Regions from separate parts of the Bacillus sp. PK6-026 genome, predicted to be linked through region 1. Evidence: predicted binding sites of a transcription regulator. Region 1 holds the regulator's gene; each other region holds the start of a gene.
The links. The regulator LexA, encoded in region 1, represses DNA repair genes until DNA is damaged. The targets are predictions, from matches to a motif close to CGAACATATGTTCG.
Positions count from the first base shown of each region.

Region 1 (4,214 bases):
TTTCCGCAAGGTGACGTTCAGCAAGCGCCATTCCGACAGCCATTCCGATTCCTTGGCCAAGCGGGCCTGTCGTCGCATCTACACCCGGAGTATGTCCGAATTCCGGATGTCCAGGCGTTTTGCTTCCCCATTGGCGGAAATTCTTGAGGTCTTCAATTGAAACGTCATATCCGCTTAAGTGAAGCATGCTGTACAGAAGCATTGATCCGTGTCCGGCGGACAGCACAAAACGGTCCCTGTTAAACCAATTCGGATTTTCAGGGCTGACATTCATCATTTTTGTCCAAAGCGCATAAGCCATCGGAGCAGTCCCCATCGGCATGCCGGGGTGACCGGATTTAGCTTTTTCAATCGCGTCTATGGAGAGTGTTCGTATTGTTGCGACAGATTTTAATTCAATCGTTTTCATTATGATCCCCTTCCTGTATGGACTCTACTTTCTTATCATAAATCTACCCATCGGTTTTCACAACCATTTCAGCTCAAAAGCAGTGAAAAATGACGAATCTTTGCCTTCATTTTAAATTGTAGTATATACAAAAAGGGAATACGATATCGGCGTATTCCCCAAATTAATGCAATCGGCGGTTTCTTTTTTCCTGTTTGAGCTTTTCAGGCGTCACATCATTACCTTCAGGATCAACAATCGTCACAGTTTTCAACGTGTTTTTCATAGACGCGCGGACGCCTTGAAGATATTCCTGGCGAAGCTTCTGCTGTTCTGCTTTTTCTTCGTCTGTTAAAGATCCGCTCTTTGCTTTTTTGGCAAGCTCGTTAATTCTGGCTATTTTTTCATTAGAAATCATAAGATACTCCTTTGATTCGGTATATATCCATCATACTACTAAATCCGCTTTCGTTTGACAACAGATTAGTCTGCAAGGCCGTCCTTATACTCCTGGTAGCGACGGTGAACGGTTGCTTTTGAAATGCTGTATCCGAACCCTCTCAACACGGCTGCAATCTCCGCAAACGTCAGCTTGTTCTCCCTGAGCCTGACGATTTCTGAAAGAGGCGCTTCGATCCGCTCTCTCCCGCCGCCTTCATTGCGGTGTTTCAGATTCCTCTCCGGGCGGTAGCCGTTTTCGACCGCCTTCTTCATTCCCCGCTTAATCTTCAGGTTATGTATTTTCCGCTGGTATTCTTCGACAACGCCGACAATCTCCAAAACCATCGAATCCGCTTCGGAAAGCTCAAGCTTTCCCCGGTGAGCCAGCGTGTAGATTTGAACGCCTTCTTTATATAAACAGTGAAGAAGGGCAATTTTGGCATTCCCTCTTCCAAGCCGCGTATCATCCTGTATTAAAACCGCGTCAATGTCTGATGTTTTGATTTCCTCGAGCAGATCGAAGACGCCGTCGCGGTCCATCTCATATCCGCTCGCCTGTTCGGAAATGACGTTCACGACGTTCATCCCGTGCTCAGCGGCAAGCGACTGGAGCTCTTCAGCCTGCCGTTTTAATGAGGTTTCCTGCTGCTCCTTCGCAGTGCTTACCCTGGTGTAAATAATCGCATTCATGGAAATCCCCTCAATCATTTATTCTACAACTGCAAGCTGATATTGATCGGAGTGCTGTTTGGCTACCGGCAGGACCAAAACATCGCCCGGTTTAATAACGGATGTCGGCAGATTGTTTTTATCGGCGACCCATTCGATGAATTTTTGTTTGTCAGCGGGTTTTCCGCCTTTGATCCGGTCGGCCAGCTCCCACAATGTATCGCCTTCCTGCACTTCTATTTTAACATATTGCTTTCTTTCTTCGATTTTACCGGCAAAAGACACAAACAGAATACAGCAGCTGATCACAGCAGTAAACAGACTGACAAAAATCAATGATTCTCTTTTCATATCCATCACCCCAGAATGTTTGTTCGGTTTTATGATTTCAGTATACATACGAACAAATGTTTCTGTCAATCGTTTTTTTCGAACCTATGTTTGTACTCAAAGGAAAAACATGCTATAATCTAGCTAAAATCGACGTTTTGAGGTGCAAAAAATGACGAAGCTATCAAAAAGACAACTTGATATTTTGCGTTTCATTAAAGAAGAAGTGAAACGCAAAGGCTATCCGCCTTCCGTCAGGGAGATCGGAGAAGCGGTCGGCCTGGCGTCAAGTTCAACGGTCCACGGCCACTTGGCAAGGCTTGAAACGAAGGGATTGATCAGAAGGGATCCGACGAAGCCGAGAGCGATCGAAATTCTCGATACAGAGGAAGAAATTCACATTCCGAAAAACCAGGTTGTCAATGTCCCGGTCATCGGAAAGGTGACGGCCGGTACGCCGATTACCGCAGTCGAAAACATTGAGGAATACTTTCCACTTCCAGACCGCCTGGCGCCGCCGGATGAGCATGTCTTTATGCTGGAGATCATGGGCGAAAGCATGATCGATGCCGGAATTCTTGATCAGGATTATGTGATAGTCAAACAGCAGAACACCGCAAACAACGGAGATATCGTCGTTGCGATGACCGAAGACGACGAAGCGACTGTTAAGCGGTTTTTCAAGGAAGAAACCCATATCCGCCTTCAGCCGGAAAACCCGACGATGGAACCGATCATCCTCCAGAATGTGACGATTCTCGGAAAAGTCATTGGCGTATTCCGCACGGTTCATTAAAAAACGGACTCATCAGCAAAACCGCCGGTCGGCGGTTTTTTTTACACGAAAAAACAGGCTCACATCCATACGGAAATGAAGGATGCGAGCCTGAAACAGAGGGATTGATCATATGCTTACATTACCATTATCCCCCAAACGAGTTTTCCTGTCAACAAAAATGTTTCCTAGAGGAAACATTTTTCGTTGTCTCCCTATTATCGAACGATAAACAAAATTCTCGTCCCGTCAGCGTAACCGCTCAGCCTGTTCCCGACCCAGGAGCCGGCTCCGCGGTTATCCGATGAGCTGACATATCTGACCGACGCTCCTTTTCCCCCTTCTTCACACATGGCCATCGGCCATTCGTCACGGTCAAAGCCCGGCTTAGTCGGAATCCCCTTTAATGATTCCTGACGGCGCTTATCCGCTCCAGATCTTTCAATTGTGCAGACATCTGAATGGCCCGCTTTGATCGCATCGCTTATATGAGCACCGGTTTCAGGATAGCGCGATGCCGGAAAATACAATACGTCATCATACCTTGCAACGCCTTCGGCATGCTGAGGAGAATATGCAGCCCCTCCCGAAAGCCCAAGCAGCACCAATGCGGAAAACAGCAGATGAATCGCCCATTTTTTGATCATGACAAAAACAACCTCCTCTTGTATATGCTGGTGTCACTAACAGATTAAGAGAGAATTGTTTTTGCTTTTCGGGCTCTTTGTGAAAAAGACGTTTAGATTGTGTAAATAAACGTAAGTTAAATACTCGGGTCATACCCGTGAAAAACTGCATGTACTTTTTGCGTCCGCTCTAAACGTATACACGGCTGCCGTCAGGAAACATGCGGCTGCCGGATAGCAAATTTTTTCATCGTTGTATTTTTTAAAAATGATTCATTCACACAACAAAAAAACAGGCGGAAAATCCGCCTGTTTATACGGCAACTTCAAATGTCAGCTTGTCGCCGTGCTTATAGTCAATTAATTTAAAATCATCGATTGTAAAGTCATAAAAGTTTTTGATGTCCGGGTTGATCCACAGCTTCGGCGCTTCATATTGCTCGCGTTTCATCTGAATGTTTAAATTATCGATGTGACGGGTATAGATGTGACAGTCGCCGATATTGAAGATGTATTCGCCCAGCTCATAACCGAGGACTTGGGCGATCATGCGCTGCAAGACGTTATATTGGAACACATTGAACGGGTTGCCAAGCGCCATGTCATTGCTTCTCGCTCTTACTTCCAAAGAGAGCTTTCCTTCTTTCACATACCATTGCGTCTCATAGACGCAGGGCGTCAAAGCCATGCCGTCCAAGTCATCGGGATTCCACAGCATGGTCAAATGCCTGCGTGAAGACGGATTATGCTTTAACTGATGGAGCAAATAATCCACTTGATCGGCTTTCTGCCCGTTAACCGTTCTGTTTTTCTTCGCTAATTGATAGCCGTAGGCTGCTCCGATTGTGCCGTCTTCAAGCCGCCATTGATCCCAAATACGAACCCCCATATCGTTCAGAACTTGGACATCATTGGATTTCAGCTGCCAGATCCAAAGCAGCTCTTTGATGGCCGTTTTCCACGCCACCTTCTTCGTCGTCAAAAT
Region 1 covers NZ_CP096418.1:2,008,256-2,012,469, reverse strand. Annotated here, with positions in the region: gene tkt (transketolase) at 1-409, opposite strand, end outside; gene M1D59_RS10425 (DUF896 domain-containing protein) at 573-806, opposite strand; gene M1D59_RS10420 (YneB family resolvase-like protein) at 872-1,519, opposite strand; gene yneA (cell division suppressor protein YneA) at 1,538-1,849, opposite strand; gene lexA (transcriptional repressor LexA) at 2,001-2,624, shown strand; gene M1D59_RS10405 (NucA/NucB deoxyribonuclease domain-containing protein) at 2,822-3,250, opposite strand; gene M1D59_RS10400 (thymidylate synthase) at 3,543-4,214, opposite strand, start outside.

Region 2 (4,214 bases), 970 kb from region 1:
GGGAGGAAACAAAAACGAGAACATTCCGCAAATATGTCAAGGCGGTCCGAAGGGTGCTGCAGGACAGATGCTGAAAATGGAAACTCGTGTTATTCTGTGTATGAACTGCTAAAACACGAAGGAGGAATAAAAAATGGAACGAAAAGACCGCATCGTTCAGGAATTTATGTCCCACCGTCTGGTGACAGAAGAACTGATTCAAAAGATTGATGAAAAACATCTCGATTACAAACCGACTGAAACGTCGATGCCAGCGAAGGAACTTGTCACGCATATGCTGCAATCTTTCTATGCCTTTGCTTCGGCGGCAAAAGAAGGAAACGGAGAGTCTTTTAAAAAGAAGCCGGAAGAAACAGGGTCAAGCCTGAGCGAGCTCGCCAAAACGTATACAGAAAAAACAAAAAAGCTGCTTGAATCTTTTACGGATGAAGAATTGGATCGTGAGGTCGATTTGACCGGCGTCTTCGGACGGAAAGTAGCCGGCGAACAGCTGCTGCAGCTAGCGATCGGACACGAAATTCATCACAAAGGCAATCTGTTTGTTTATGTGCGTGAAATGGGACACACGGATCTGCCTTTGTACGTAAAGATTCATTGATTACGGGAGCCTGAAGATCACCCCTCCTTGAAAGAAAACCGGCTCAAAAGGAATACGAAAGCAGCCGGGTGTACACATTATGAGTAAAAGCAAAAGGAGGGTGTCAGCATGAATACGCATCGTGCCCAGGAAATCGTCGAATCACCCGACATGGTTGATGTTACTTATAACGGCAGGCCGATTTATATTCAGCATGTCAACGAACAAAATGAAACCGCAAGAATTTTTCCGCTCGGCCAGCCGGAGAACGAGCAGGAAGTACCGCTCGCAAATTTGAAAGAGCATTAAAAAGCAACCCCTTCAAATGAAGGGGTTTTGTATTTGTCTTATCACTCGGCCATCAAAAAAAACACCCGAAAGCCCGAGTGTTTAATTTATGATTTTTGCAAGTCCTCTTACTGCCAGCCTCAGCACATAAAACAACGGCTCAAGCAAATCAACGAGATAAAGATAATCCCATTTATCATCATTTCGTTTCTTCTTTTTCTTCAACAGCTGTTTCTCCCTTCCTGACTTTAATGGGGTTATTTCATATACGGACGCGCCTTCTTTAAGTTTCAAATTAGGGGTGAAATTTGTTTTTTCTGGCGGCCCATTGTTTCTGAAGCCAGTTTTTTTTATAAAGATAAGCGATCAATTCCATCCACAGCTTAGGAAGCCTTTGCGGGAAACGGCTTTTTTTATAAATGGTTTGATAGGCTGTTTTTAAGTCATCCCACTGTCTGCATTCTTTCGTCTGCAAAAACCTGGCCACATCGATGACTTTGATTGTCCCAGCCGGCGTCAGTATCAGGTTTCTGAGGTGGATATCGGATGGATTCAATCCTTTCCGCTTCGCATCGTTCAATGCGCGGTCGACCTCGCAGATCATGTCATCATCGATCGGAATGCCTTTGTTTAAACACTCATAAAAAGTGTATCCTTTAATATACTCCATTAAAATATATGATGGCCCTGTTTCATATATATCAGGATAATAATTCGAATCAGAAAGCTTTTTGTAAATCTCCGCTTCCCTTGCGGCAATGTTCTTAAATTCGGGAAAAAAGACTTTAAGAGCCATTTCCCTGCCCTCTTCAGTCAGCTTAAAAACGTATGCGCTCCTGCCTTTCCCGATCAACTCTAAGTCATCGGGTTTTTGGATAAGTTTATTGAACTTTTTTTTCGTATTATACTTTACGGCCTCTGCATAGGTTTGCGCCTTTTTCACGCCGAACTCACCTTCTTTTTAAGGGCTGGTCAAACGAAAAACTCTCTATAATGTTGTTTATACATGAGAACGAGGGGTTTTGCACCTTAAATGCTTTTGAGTTCTTCATATTGGTTTAAAAATGTAACATTCGTAAACCGGTTGTCATCTAATTGCTTTTTTAGATTAATTTTTAAAAGCGTTGGTCAAACTATGGATATGATCGTTAAGGCAAAAAAGAAGGTGATATTGATGAACAGCCAAAGCAAGTTCAAAATCGGTTTATTGCTTATTGGAAGTCTGCTGGCCGCGCTCAGCTTTCACCTGGAGGCCCTGGCCGAAAAGCCGGCTAAAGTTCAAATCCAGCTTGAAAAGGTTTATCTGGACGGGGACGTTGGAATCGAAAATAAAGTAGAGGCCGCTCGAACACTGGAAGACTTTAAAGCTGCTTATAAAGGGTGGCAGCTCATCGATCAGAAAAAGGGGTTTATTCTGTTTCGCAAACAAGTGGACGACATTTCTCCCCTCAGCAAAACAAACGGTTATATCGGAGTGACGGAAGACGGCGTGATTTCGACTTTTCACGGCCGCCCGGGCATATTATCAGAGCCGATTCAATCGTTTTTTCAGATTGATATAAAGCGCCTGGAAAGCCGGATGGTGGATGATTTGCGCAAAGGGATCCCATACCGCACGAAAAAGGAATTTGAACATGTCATTGAAGCCGTAAAATCATCCAGAAGCCAACATCATGTAAAAGATATGAAGACATGACGCTGTTATGTCTTTTTTCAGCTGCAGACAGAAGCCATTTTTAGCGAACATATGTTAACTTTTTCATTCTAGCTTTGCCTGTTTTGTGTTACAATGAAGAGCAGTCAAAGAGGTGAATGAACGTTGATCGAATTCGTAAAAGGGACGATTGATTATGTATCGCCCCAATATATTGTCATTGAAAACGGCGGGATCGGCTATCAGATCTTTACGCCAAATCCGTTTATTTATAAGAAAAACAGCAACGAAACAATCTATACATACCATTATGTAAGAGAAGATACGAATGCGCTGTACGGCTTTTCGACAAGGGAAGAAAAAATGCTGTTTACGAAAATGCTGAATGTTACGGGAATCGGCCCGAAAGGAGCGCTTGCGATCCTCGCTTCCGGCGATCCGGGAGCGGTGATTGAAGCGATCGAGAATGAGGATGAAGCGTTTCTCGTCAAGTTCCCCGGCGTAGGCAAAAAAACGGCAAGGCAGATCATTCTTGATCTGAAAGGGAAGCTCGCGGACGCCGTTCCTGAAATCGCGGCCGATCTGTTTAACCATGAAGAGCGGGAGCAAATTCATGAAGCGGAAACGGCTCTTGAGGAGGCGCTTGAAGCATTAAGAGCGCTCGGCTATTCCGACCGGGAAATTAAAAAAGTCCAGCCTCATTTGAAAAAGGAAGAGGCGCTTTCGACGGATCAATACGTTAAAAAAGCATTGCAAAAATTGTTAAAGTAAGGTGATATCATGGATGAGCGGCTTGTATCAAGTGAACTAGACAACCATGAATCAGCGATCGAGCAAAGTCTGCGTCCGCAAAGACTGGCTCAGTATATCGGCCAGGAAAAAGTGAAAGACAACCTCAAGGTATTCATTGAAGCTGCGAAAATGCGGGAAGAAACGCTTGACCATGTCTTGTTGTACGGGCCGCCGGGATTGGGAAAAACGACGCTCGCTGCGATCATCGCCAACGAAATGGGAGTCAATCTCAGAACGACGTCAGGTCCGGCGATCGAGCGCCCCGGCGATTTGGCGGCGATATTAACGGCTCTGGAGCCAGGTGACGTTTTATTTATTGACGAGATCCACCGTCTGCACCGTTCGATCGAAGAGGTGCTGTATCCTGCGATGGAAGATTTCTGCCTTGATATCGTGATCGGCAAAGGGCCGTCGGCGCGTTCTGTGAGGCTCGATCTTCCTCCTTTTACCCTTGTCGGCGCGACCACAAGGGTCGGGCTTTTAACCGCGCCTCTCAGGGACAGGTTCGGCGTTCTGTCAAGGCTTGAGTATTACACGCGTGACGAGCTTTCAGACATCGTGATCAGAACGGCGGAGCTGTTTGAGGTTGACATCGATTCGCTCTCGGCTCTCGAAATCGCGAGACGGTCAAGAGGGACGCCGCGGATTGCCAACAGGCTTTTGAGGAGGGTCAGAGATTTTGCCCAGGTGCTTGGAAACAGCTCCATCACGGAGGAAGTGGCGGTGGATGCGCTGGAACGCCTCCAGGTTGATAAACTCGGGCTTGATCATATCGACCGCAAGCTTTTAATGGGCATGATCGAAAAATTTGGCGGCGGTCCAGTCGGCATTGATACGATTTCGGCTACCATCGGTGAGGAGTCTCACACGATCGAGGATGTGTATGAGCCGTATCTTCTTCAA
Region 2 covers NZ_CP096418.1:2,977,795-2,982,008, reverse strand. Annotated here, with positions in the region: gene M1D59_RS15185 (poly-gamma-glutamate hydrolase family protein) at 1-74, shown strand, start outside; gene M1D59_RS15180 (DinB family protein) at 134-598, shown strand; gene M1D59_RS15175 (small acid-soluble spore protein H) at 707-886, shown strand; gene M1D59_RS15170 (hypothetical protein) at 968-1,090, opposite strand; gene M1D59_RS15165 (protein kinase family protein) at 1,161-1,808, opposite strand; gene M1D59_RS15160 (BofC C-terminal domain-containing protein) at 2,040-2,561, shown strand; gene ruvA (Holliday junction branch migration protein RuvA) at 2,685-3,290, shown strand; gene ruvB (Holliday junction branch migration DNA helicase RuvB) at 3,300-4,214, shown strand, end outside.
Region 2: ruvA (Holliday junction branch migration protein RuvA) is a predicted target of LexA. The motif match lies at 2,606-2,619, and genes of this name have one in related genera.

Region 3 (4,214 bases), 530 kb from region 1:
TTAACGTACGACAGATTGGAAGGGGTTTACGAAACGGTTGAACAAGCGGATATCGTCATCATCGAAGGCGTCAATGTGCTGCAGACACCGACGATCGAAGACGACCGGACAAAACCGCGGGTTTTCGTTTCCGATTTTTTTGACTTCTCAATTTATGTGGATGCCGAAGAAGACCTCATTATCAAATGGTATCTTGAACGCTTTCGCATGCTCAGAGAGACGGCATTTCAAGATCCGAGTTCTTATTTCCATAAATTCAAAGACCTTGCGGACGAAGAAGCGGACCATATGGCAAAGTCAATATGGGAGACCGTCAACCGTCCGAATTTGTATGAGAACATTCTGCCTACAAAATTCCGGTCTGATTTAATCTTGAGAAAAGGCGAAGGCCACAAGGTGGAAGAGATTCTCGTCAGACGGGTGTAGAAGAGGAGGCTTGCATGATCCATCATATTGAACTGTATGTTTCAGATTTGGAAGTGTCGAAGCGCTTTTGGGGCTGGTTTCTCGGAGAGCTCGGCTATGAGGTTTTTCAACAATGGGAAGACGGGATCAGCTGGAAAGCAAACGGCGCCTATCTCGTGCTTGTGCAGGCGAAAGAGCAGTTTGTCAAAGCAGGTTATCACAGGTGCCGCGTCGGTTTAAACCATCTTGCTTTTTACGCGGCATCCAAAGAACAGGTCGACGAAATGACAATGAAACTGAGGGAGCGGGGATGCCGCATTTTATATGAAGACAGACATCCGTTTGCCGGCGGAAGCGGGCATTATGCCTTATATACCGAAGATCCCGACCGCATCAAAGTCGAACTTGCGGCGCCTTGAGGCGGGCGTACGCCGGAAGGCCGGCCTTTGACCGAGCCGGCCTGTTTTCAATTAATGCTGCATCGTTTTTTTCGAACTTAATTTGACTTTTGCTTCATCTATTTTGAGCTTCCGGAAGGCTGCCACCAGGAAAGGAACGCCGCAAATAGTGACAGCAGACAGGATTGCAAAAGTGAAAAACGGCTTTTCCGCTCCAAAGGCGTCCAGCAGCATTCCCCCCGCCCAAGGGCCGATCACGCTTCCCAGCTGGGTGAAGCCTATAGCCCCGAAGTAAGTGCCTTTCAGCTCAGGCCGGGCAATCCGGTCGACCAGTAAATCCATCATCGAAAAGAGAAGCACTTCCCCGATCGTAAACACGATAATGATCAAGACGATGGACCATAGATCGTGGAAAAACGAGAGGCTGAACAGGCTTCCGCTAATCAGCACATTTCCGGCAATCAGCGATAAAATCGGTGAAAACCGTTTGGCGATATGTACGATCGGGTACTGTACGACAAGCACGGCCAAGGCATTCAGCGTCAGCATCATACCGAACACTTTCGTCCCGTCTTCGATGAACGGGCTGGCCGCCATGTATTGTGCGAGCGTGGATGTGAAGTGGGAATACCCGAATAAACAAAGAATCGAACCGATTAGTGTAATCGTAAATACCCGGTCTTTTTTTGTCACCTCCAGCGCGTCCCGCACTTTTATACGCTTATTCCGCTCAGTTGCCGGTACGGTGTGGTGTTTAAACTGAATGACCAGCACCGCCGCATAAATAAAATAAATGAAAGCCGCAATGAAAAACGGCAGCGTCGTTTTCGAAGATCCGAGGTACAGGCCTAAAAGCGGACCAAAGACGACGCCGAGGTTGATCGCGGTATAGCGGAGATTAAAGACGAAAAGGCGCGTTTCGGGTTTGGATACGTCTGAAAGCAGCGCTCTTGAAGTCGGTTCAAACAAAGCGCGGCATAATCCGTTTAAGGCATTCATGACAAAGAATGTCCAGACATGATCGGCGAGCGCGAAACCGGCGAACACGAATGTCCAGCCGAAAATCGAAACGAGCATGATGGTTTTCCGGCCGAACCTGTCTGATAAGTACCCGCCGTAAAAGCTTGCCGCAATTCCGATCAGAGAGCTCGCTGCAATAACGGCGCCGGCAAAGCCGGAAGAGGCGCCTTTCACTTGTGTCAAATAAATTGCTAAAAAAGGGATGCTCATGGCTGTGCCCATACGTCCGAAAATGGTTCCGACAATAATGGTCCAGCTGAGCGGGTGGATGTTCTGCCATTTTTGTTTCATGATAAACTCTCCGTTACGTTTTTATTTGTTTATCATACATGAAACAAATGGCGGTGAATAGAGGAATTTCTATATGCTGGGTGATCAAAAGGAGAACAAGCCTTGATTTGTGACATAATCATAGATGACATCTTCGATATGGGCATGCAGCCCCTCATTCGGTTCCTCGATCCGCCTTTCCTGCAAAGCCAGCTTCAGGATTTCTTTTTCGCCGGGGCTGAGCGGATCGGTTGCAACATTGCGTCCGTACTGCTTCAGCGCCTGTCCGAGCATTTTTTCAATCAGTTTCTCATCCATTTGTCTTTCTCCTTTAGGAGCGCTTTTTCTTTTATCTTACTAGGAAAAAACGAGGTTCTCAAGGGAGCTTTCAATTTGAGCCATTAAACCGGATGCGGCAGCATTCCGAACTGGAATGATCCGCCATGTCACCTTCTTTCCAAAGAAGGTGTTTTTTGTTGCTTTCAGCCAGGATTTTCTTTGGATAAAATTACGCCTGGAAATCGAACGTATATTCGGAGTATAGTATTCATACACTAATTGTGCGAACATCAGTTCTTTTTGGAGGGAGAGAGATGGATTACGGTCAATATCCGTCGCGTTCGGTTTTGTGCGTTGATATGCGGAGCTTTTATGCAAGCTGTGCCGCAGTCCTGCTCGGACTTGATCCGATGACTTGCCTGCTGGCGGTTGTCGGAAACACGGAGCGGCAGGGGAGCATCGTTCTCGCTGCTTCTCCGGCTCTGAAAAGAGAGTTCGGCGTGCAAACGGGAACAAGGCTTTATCAGCTGCCGGATGATCCGCGCATCAAGCTGGTCAATCCAAAGATGGGGCTGTTTGTCCGTGTTTCTACAGAGCTCACCCGGCTGTTCTGCCGCTATGTGCCGCCTGATGCCATTCATACGTACAGCGTGGATGAAAGCTTTATTCAGGTGGACGGTGTTGAGAGCATGTGGGGAGACGCCCGAACGATTGCGATGAAAATTCAAGATGATATGGAAAGGGAGTTTGGCCTTCCCTGTGCTGTCGGAATCGGACCGAATCTGCTGATGGCAAAGCTGTGCCTTGACCTTGAAGCGAAAAAATCAGCAGACGGAGTGGCCGTTTGGGGCTACGAAGACGTGAAAACGAAGCTGTGGCCGCTGTCTCCGCTGCACCGCATGTGGGGAATCGGCTCCAGGCTGGAAAAGACGTTAAACCGGATGGGGATTTTTACAGTCGGTCAGCTGGCTCACTATGATCTCAAGCGGCTTGAGAAAACATTCGGGGTGATGGGAAACCAGCTCTATTATCACGCTTGGGGCATCGACCTTTCAGCGATCGGAGCGCCGCTCTTGGAGGGGCAGGTCAGCTATGGAAAAAGCCAGATTTTGCTTCGCGATTACCCGAATCCGGAGGAAGTCAAGCATGTCATTCTTGAAATGTGTGAAGAAGTGGCCAAAAGGGCGCGCGCCCACCGCCAGGCCGGCCGGACCGTCAGTCTTGGCGTCGAATACAGCCGCGATGAGCTTGGCGGCGGGTTTTACCGTTCAAAAACAATGGAAAGCCCTTCAAATGTCACCCTTGATCTCTACCATACATGTCTGGCATTGTTCGAGCGGTTTTATGCCGGCAAAACGGTTCGGAAAATTTCCGTCTCTTTGTCCAATATTCAAGACGACACCAATATGCAGCTTGATCTTTTTCGTCCCGATCAGGAAAAGAAGCGGCAGCTCGGGTACGTGATGGACGGCATCAGAGAACGGCACGGATCAACAGCGCTTTTGCGGGCTGTTTCCTATACAAACGCCGGGACGGCCCGGCTGCGGTCAAAATTGGTCGGAGGCCATCAGGCATAGAAAGGAGAATCATTTATGCTTCGCGACAGAGGCAGTATCAAATGGGTTTCCATGATGCTGCCTGAGCACGTGGAATTGCTCAGGGAATATCATGAAAGCCTTCAAAAACTCAAAAAACCGATCCTGGATGAACAAAAATATGAAGAATTTAATGAAATCATTTGTGAAGCGATGGCAGAAAACAGAATGTTGCAATTTGCCTATTATCGGCAGGGGGAAGTGAAAACACTGGCCGGCCGGATTCACTATGCCGACGCCCTGAAAA
Region 3 covers NZ_CP096418.1:2,541,156-2,545,369, reverse strand. Annotated here, with positions in the region: gene coaA (type I pantothenate kinase) at 1-426, shown strand, start outside; gene M1D59_RS13045 (VOC family protein) at 441-824, shown strand; gene M1D59_RS13040 (MDR family MFS transporter) at 876-2,114, opposite strand; gene M1D59_RS13035 (YqzH family protein) at 2,199-2,411, opposite strand; gene M1D59_RS13030 (Y-family DNA polymerase) at 2,687-3,949, shown strand; gene M1D59_RS13025 (YolD-like family protein) at 3,965-4,214, shown strand, end outside.
Region 3: M1D59_RS13030 (Y-family DNA polymerase) is a predicted target of LexA. The motif match lies at 2,616-2,629, and genes of this name have one in related genera.

Region 4 (4,214 bases), 180 kb from region 1:
TTACAAGCTCGATCCTAAGACTGTGATGACACAAAACATAACGATTCAAAATAAAAAGGAGGAAAAGTCATCTTAATTGCACAGATGACTTTTTCTTGCGTTCATCATCATTAGGAAAACATACATATCTGGAGGAACCTTTATGTTTAATCTACCGAATAAAATCACGCTTTCTAGAATCGCATTAATTCCTGTTTTTATGGTCATCATGCTTGTGCCGTTTCAGTGGGGGGCTGTCTCCTTCGGCAGCGAGTCGATTCCGGTCACCCATTTGATCGGCGCACTGTTGTTTATTTTTGCTTCTGTCACCGATTGGGTTGACGGCTATTACGCGAGAAAGCTGAACCTTGTAACAAACTTTGGAAAATTTCTTGACCCGCTTGCAGACAAGCTGCTCGTGTCTTCCGCTTTAATTATTCTGGTGCATTACCATCTTGCTCCGGCCTGGATGGCCATTGTCATTATCAGCCGGGAATTTGCCGTAACGGGACTGCGGCTCGTCCTTGCGGGAACAGGGGAAGTCGTCGCGGCCAACATGCTTGGAAAAGTGAAAACATGGGCTCAGATCATCGCCATCTCTGCTCTTTTGCTTCACAATCTTCCATTTGAGCTTGTATCCTTCCCGTTCGGATCGCTTGCTTTATGGGTGGCTGTCTTTTTCACAGTCGTATCAGGATGGGATTATTTCGCTAAAAACTGGGATGCTTTAAAAACATCGAACTAAACGTGGGGAAGTGGAAACAATGAAGTTGGAAAGAAAAGCGGAAATTATCGCTGTCGGTTCTGAGCTTCTGCTCGGACAAATCGCTAATACAAATGCTCAGTTTATCAGCAGGCATTTGGCCGAAATCGGCATTAACGTCTTTTATCACACGGCGGTGGGAGATAACCCGGAACGCCTTAAACAAGTCATTCAGACAGCTCAGAAAAGGTCTGACTTCATCATTTTTTCGGGAGGCCTCGGACCGACGAAAGACGATTTGACAAAAGAAACGATCGCTGAAGTTGTCGGGCGCCCTCTTAAGCTCGACGATGAAGCCTTCGAATCGATTCAGGATTACTTCAGAAAAACGAACCGGGAGATGTCGCCGAACAACCGCAAACAGGCGTTGATCCTCGAAGGATCCGATGTTCTGCCGAACCGCTTCGGGATGGCTCCGGGAATGCTGCTTGAGCATGAATCGCGCTTTTATATGCTCTTGCCGGGACCTCCGAAAGAGCTGGAGCCGATGTTTGAAAACGAAGCGAAGCCGCTGATTTTGGAAAAGCTCGGCTCGAAGGAAAAGATCGTGTCAAGGGTGCTGCGGTTCTTCGGCATCGGAGAATCCCAGCTTGAAACCGATTTGGAAGATCTCATCGATGCGCAGACTAATCCGACAATCGCCCCGCTTGCGGCCGACGGGGAAGTCACGCTCAGGCTCACGGCAAAGCATGCGGATCCGAAGGAGACAAACCGCTTGTTAAAAGAAACGGAAGACCTCATCCTGGAGCGGGTCGGAGAGTTCTTTTACGGGTATGATGATACATCTCTTGCAGAAGAGCTTGCGAAAGCATGCAGGAGCAAGGGAATGACCTTGGCCGCTGCGGAAAGCTTTACAGGCGGGCTTTTTTCCACCTGGCTGACGGAAATGAGCGGCGCTTCCGAATATTTCAAAGGCGGTGCCGTCTGCTACACAAACGAATTGAAAGTTTCAGCGGCCGGCGTTGCTGAAGACACGCTGCAGCGCTACGGTGCGGTCAGCGCGCAATGCGCAAAAGAACTCGCCGCAGGCATCAGAGTCAAAACAGGAAGCGATATCGGCATCAGCTTTACTGGAGTAGCCGGGCCGAATACGCAAGAAGGCCATCCGGCAGGAAAGGTGTTTATCGGCATCTCCGTGAAGGACCAGGCTGAAGAAGCGTTCGAATTTCAGTTCGCCGGATCCAGATCTGCGGTGCGAAAGCGTTCTGCCAAATACGGCTGCCATCTGTTGCTGAAAATGATGGAAAAATAAGCGGAAACCGGATTTTCGGTATATCTTTCTTATGAAAAAAGTCATTCCATTTTAGGAGATCGATTTTTTCCTCTTAAAAAAATCGAATATGCGTTCGCTTTTTTCTTGGCAAATCCGCGCAAACAAGGTATAGTAGATATAGCGGAAGTGATAAAGGAGGAAAATAGAATGAGTGATCGTCAGGCAGCCTTAGATATGGCGCTTAAACAAATAGAAAAGCAGTTTGGTAAAGGTTCGATTATGAAACTCGGCGAACAAACTGAAACGAGAATTTCAACAGTTCCGAGCGGTTCATTAGCGCTCGACACGGCTCTTGGAGTGGGCGGATACCCGCGCGGCCGGATTATTGAAGTATACGGGCCTGAAAGCTCCGGTAAAACGACGGTGGCGCTTCATGCGATTGCCGAAGTTCAGCAGCAGGGCGGACAGGCGGCGTTCATCGACGCCGAGCACGCGCTCGACCCCGTCTATGCACAAAAGCTGGGCGTCAACATTGATGAGCTTTTGCTGTCACAGCCTGATACGGGCGAGCAGGCGCTTGAAATCGCCGAAGCTCTTGTCAGAAGCGGAGCGGTGGATATCGTTGTCATCGACTCTGTGGCAGCGCTTGTGCCGAAAGCTGAAATCGAAGGAGATATGGGGGATTCCCACGTCGGTTTGCAGGCCAGACTGATGTCTCAAGCGCTTCGTAAGCTTTCCGGAGCGATCAATAAATCGAAGACCATCGCGATCTTTATTAACCAGATTCGTGAAAAAGTCGGCGTCATGTTTGGAAATCCTGAGACGACGCCAGGCGGAAGAGCGCTGAAATTCTACTCTTCTGTCCGCCTTGAAGTGCGCCGCGCAGAGCAGCTGAAACAAGGCAACGATGTCATGGGGAACAAGACGAAAATCAAAGTCGTGAAAAACAAAGTGGCCCCTCCATTCCGGACTGCCGAAGTGGACATTATGTACGGGGAAGGGATTTCAAAAGAAGGGGAAATCATCGATCTCGGAACAGAGCTTGACATCGTTCAGAAGAGCGGTGCATGGTACTCTTATCAGGAGGAACGTCTTGGACAAGGCCGTGAAAATGCCAAACAGTTCCTGAAAGAAAACAAGGACATCCTTTTGATGATTCAAGAACAGATCCGGGAGCACTACGGTTTGGACACTGGAGGCGTTGCTCCTGCTCAGGAAGACGAGGCCCAAGCTCAAGAAGAACTCGAATTTTAATCATGAAACATGTGAAAGGCTGCCGGCCCGATCGGCAGCCTTTTCCTTTCATCTGCGCATTCAGACGCAGCTCCTTTGTCCATCACCTTCATCCGCGCCGTTTGAAAAGGCGTTTAATCCGGAAACGTTAAGACCGTAAGCTTGACAAGTATTTCCCACACAATTACAATGAAATTGTATCACTTGTTTTTCTTAACATGATTGATAAACATTTAAACTTGACAAGGGCTGTGAAGCCGCTTCACTCCCTGTGAAGGTTCTGTATGTTGAGAAGAAGTACAATGTACATGCCGACACTTACTTTTAGCAAGACAAGTTCATAGCAAGAGGAGGTGAAAGTTATGAATCCTTTAGCAATTCTCATCTCCATTTTGCTGAGCCTATTCTGTTTAGTTGTTGGCTACTATGTTCGTAAAATCATTGCCGAAGCAAAAATTTCAGGTGCGCGAAATGCAGCCGAACAAATTCTTGGAGACGCAAAGCGGGATGCTGAAGCGTTGAAAAAAGAAGCCCTTCTTGAAGCAAAGGACGAGATTCATACGCTTCGGATAGAAGCTGAACAAGAAGTTCGTGAAAGACGAAATGAGCTTCAAAAACAAGAAAACCGTTTACTTCAAAAGGAAGAGAACCTTGACCGAAAAGATGAATCATTAGATAAACGGGAAGCGATGTTGGAGAAGAAAGATCATTCTCTGAATGAACGACAACAACATATTGAAGAGATGGAAAGCAAAGTGGATGAAATGATTCGTATGCAGCAGTCAGAGTTGGAGCGTATTTCAAGTCTGACGCGAGATGAAGCGAAGCAAATCATTCTGGAACGGGTTGAAAACGAGCTTTCCCATGACATCGCGATCATGACGAAAGAAAGTGAAAATCGAGCGAAAGAAGAGGCTGATAAAAAAGCGAAAAATATTCTTTCATTGGCTTTACAGCGCTGTGCGGCAGATCATGTGGCCGAGACGACGGTTTCAGTTGTCAACCTTCCAAATGATGAGATGAAAG
Region 4 covers NZ_CP096418.1:1,823,305-1,827,518, forward strand. Annotated here, with positions in the region: gene M1D59_RS09265 (helix-turn-helix domain-containing protein) at 1-76, shown strand, start outside; gene pgsA (CDP-diacylglycerol--glycerol-3-phosphate 3-phosphatidyltransferase) at 143-724, shown strand; gene M1D59_RS09275 (competence/damage-inducible protein A) at 744-1,994, shown strand; gene recA (recombinase RecA) at 2,163-3,209, shown strand; gene rny (ribonuclease Y) at 3,551-4,214, shown strand, end outside.
Region 4: recA (recombinase RecA) is a predicted target of LexA. The motif match lies at 2,078-2,091, and genes of this name have one in related genera.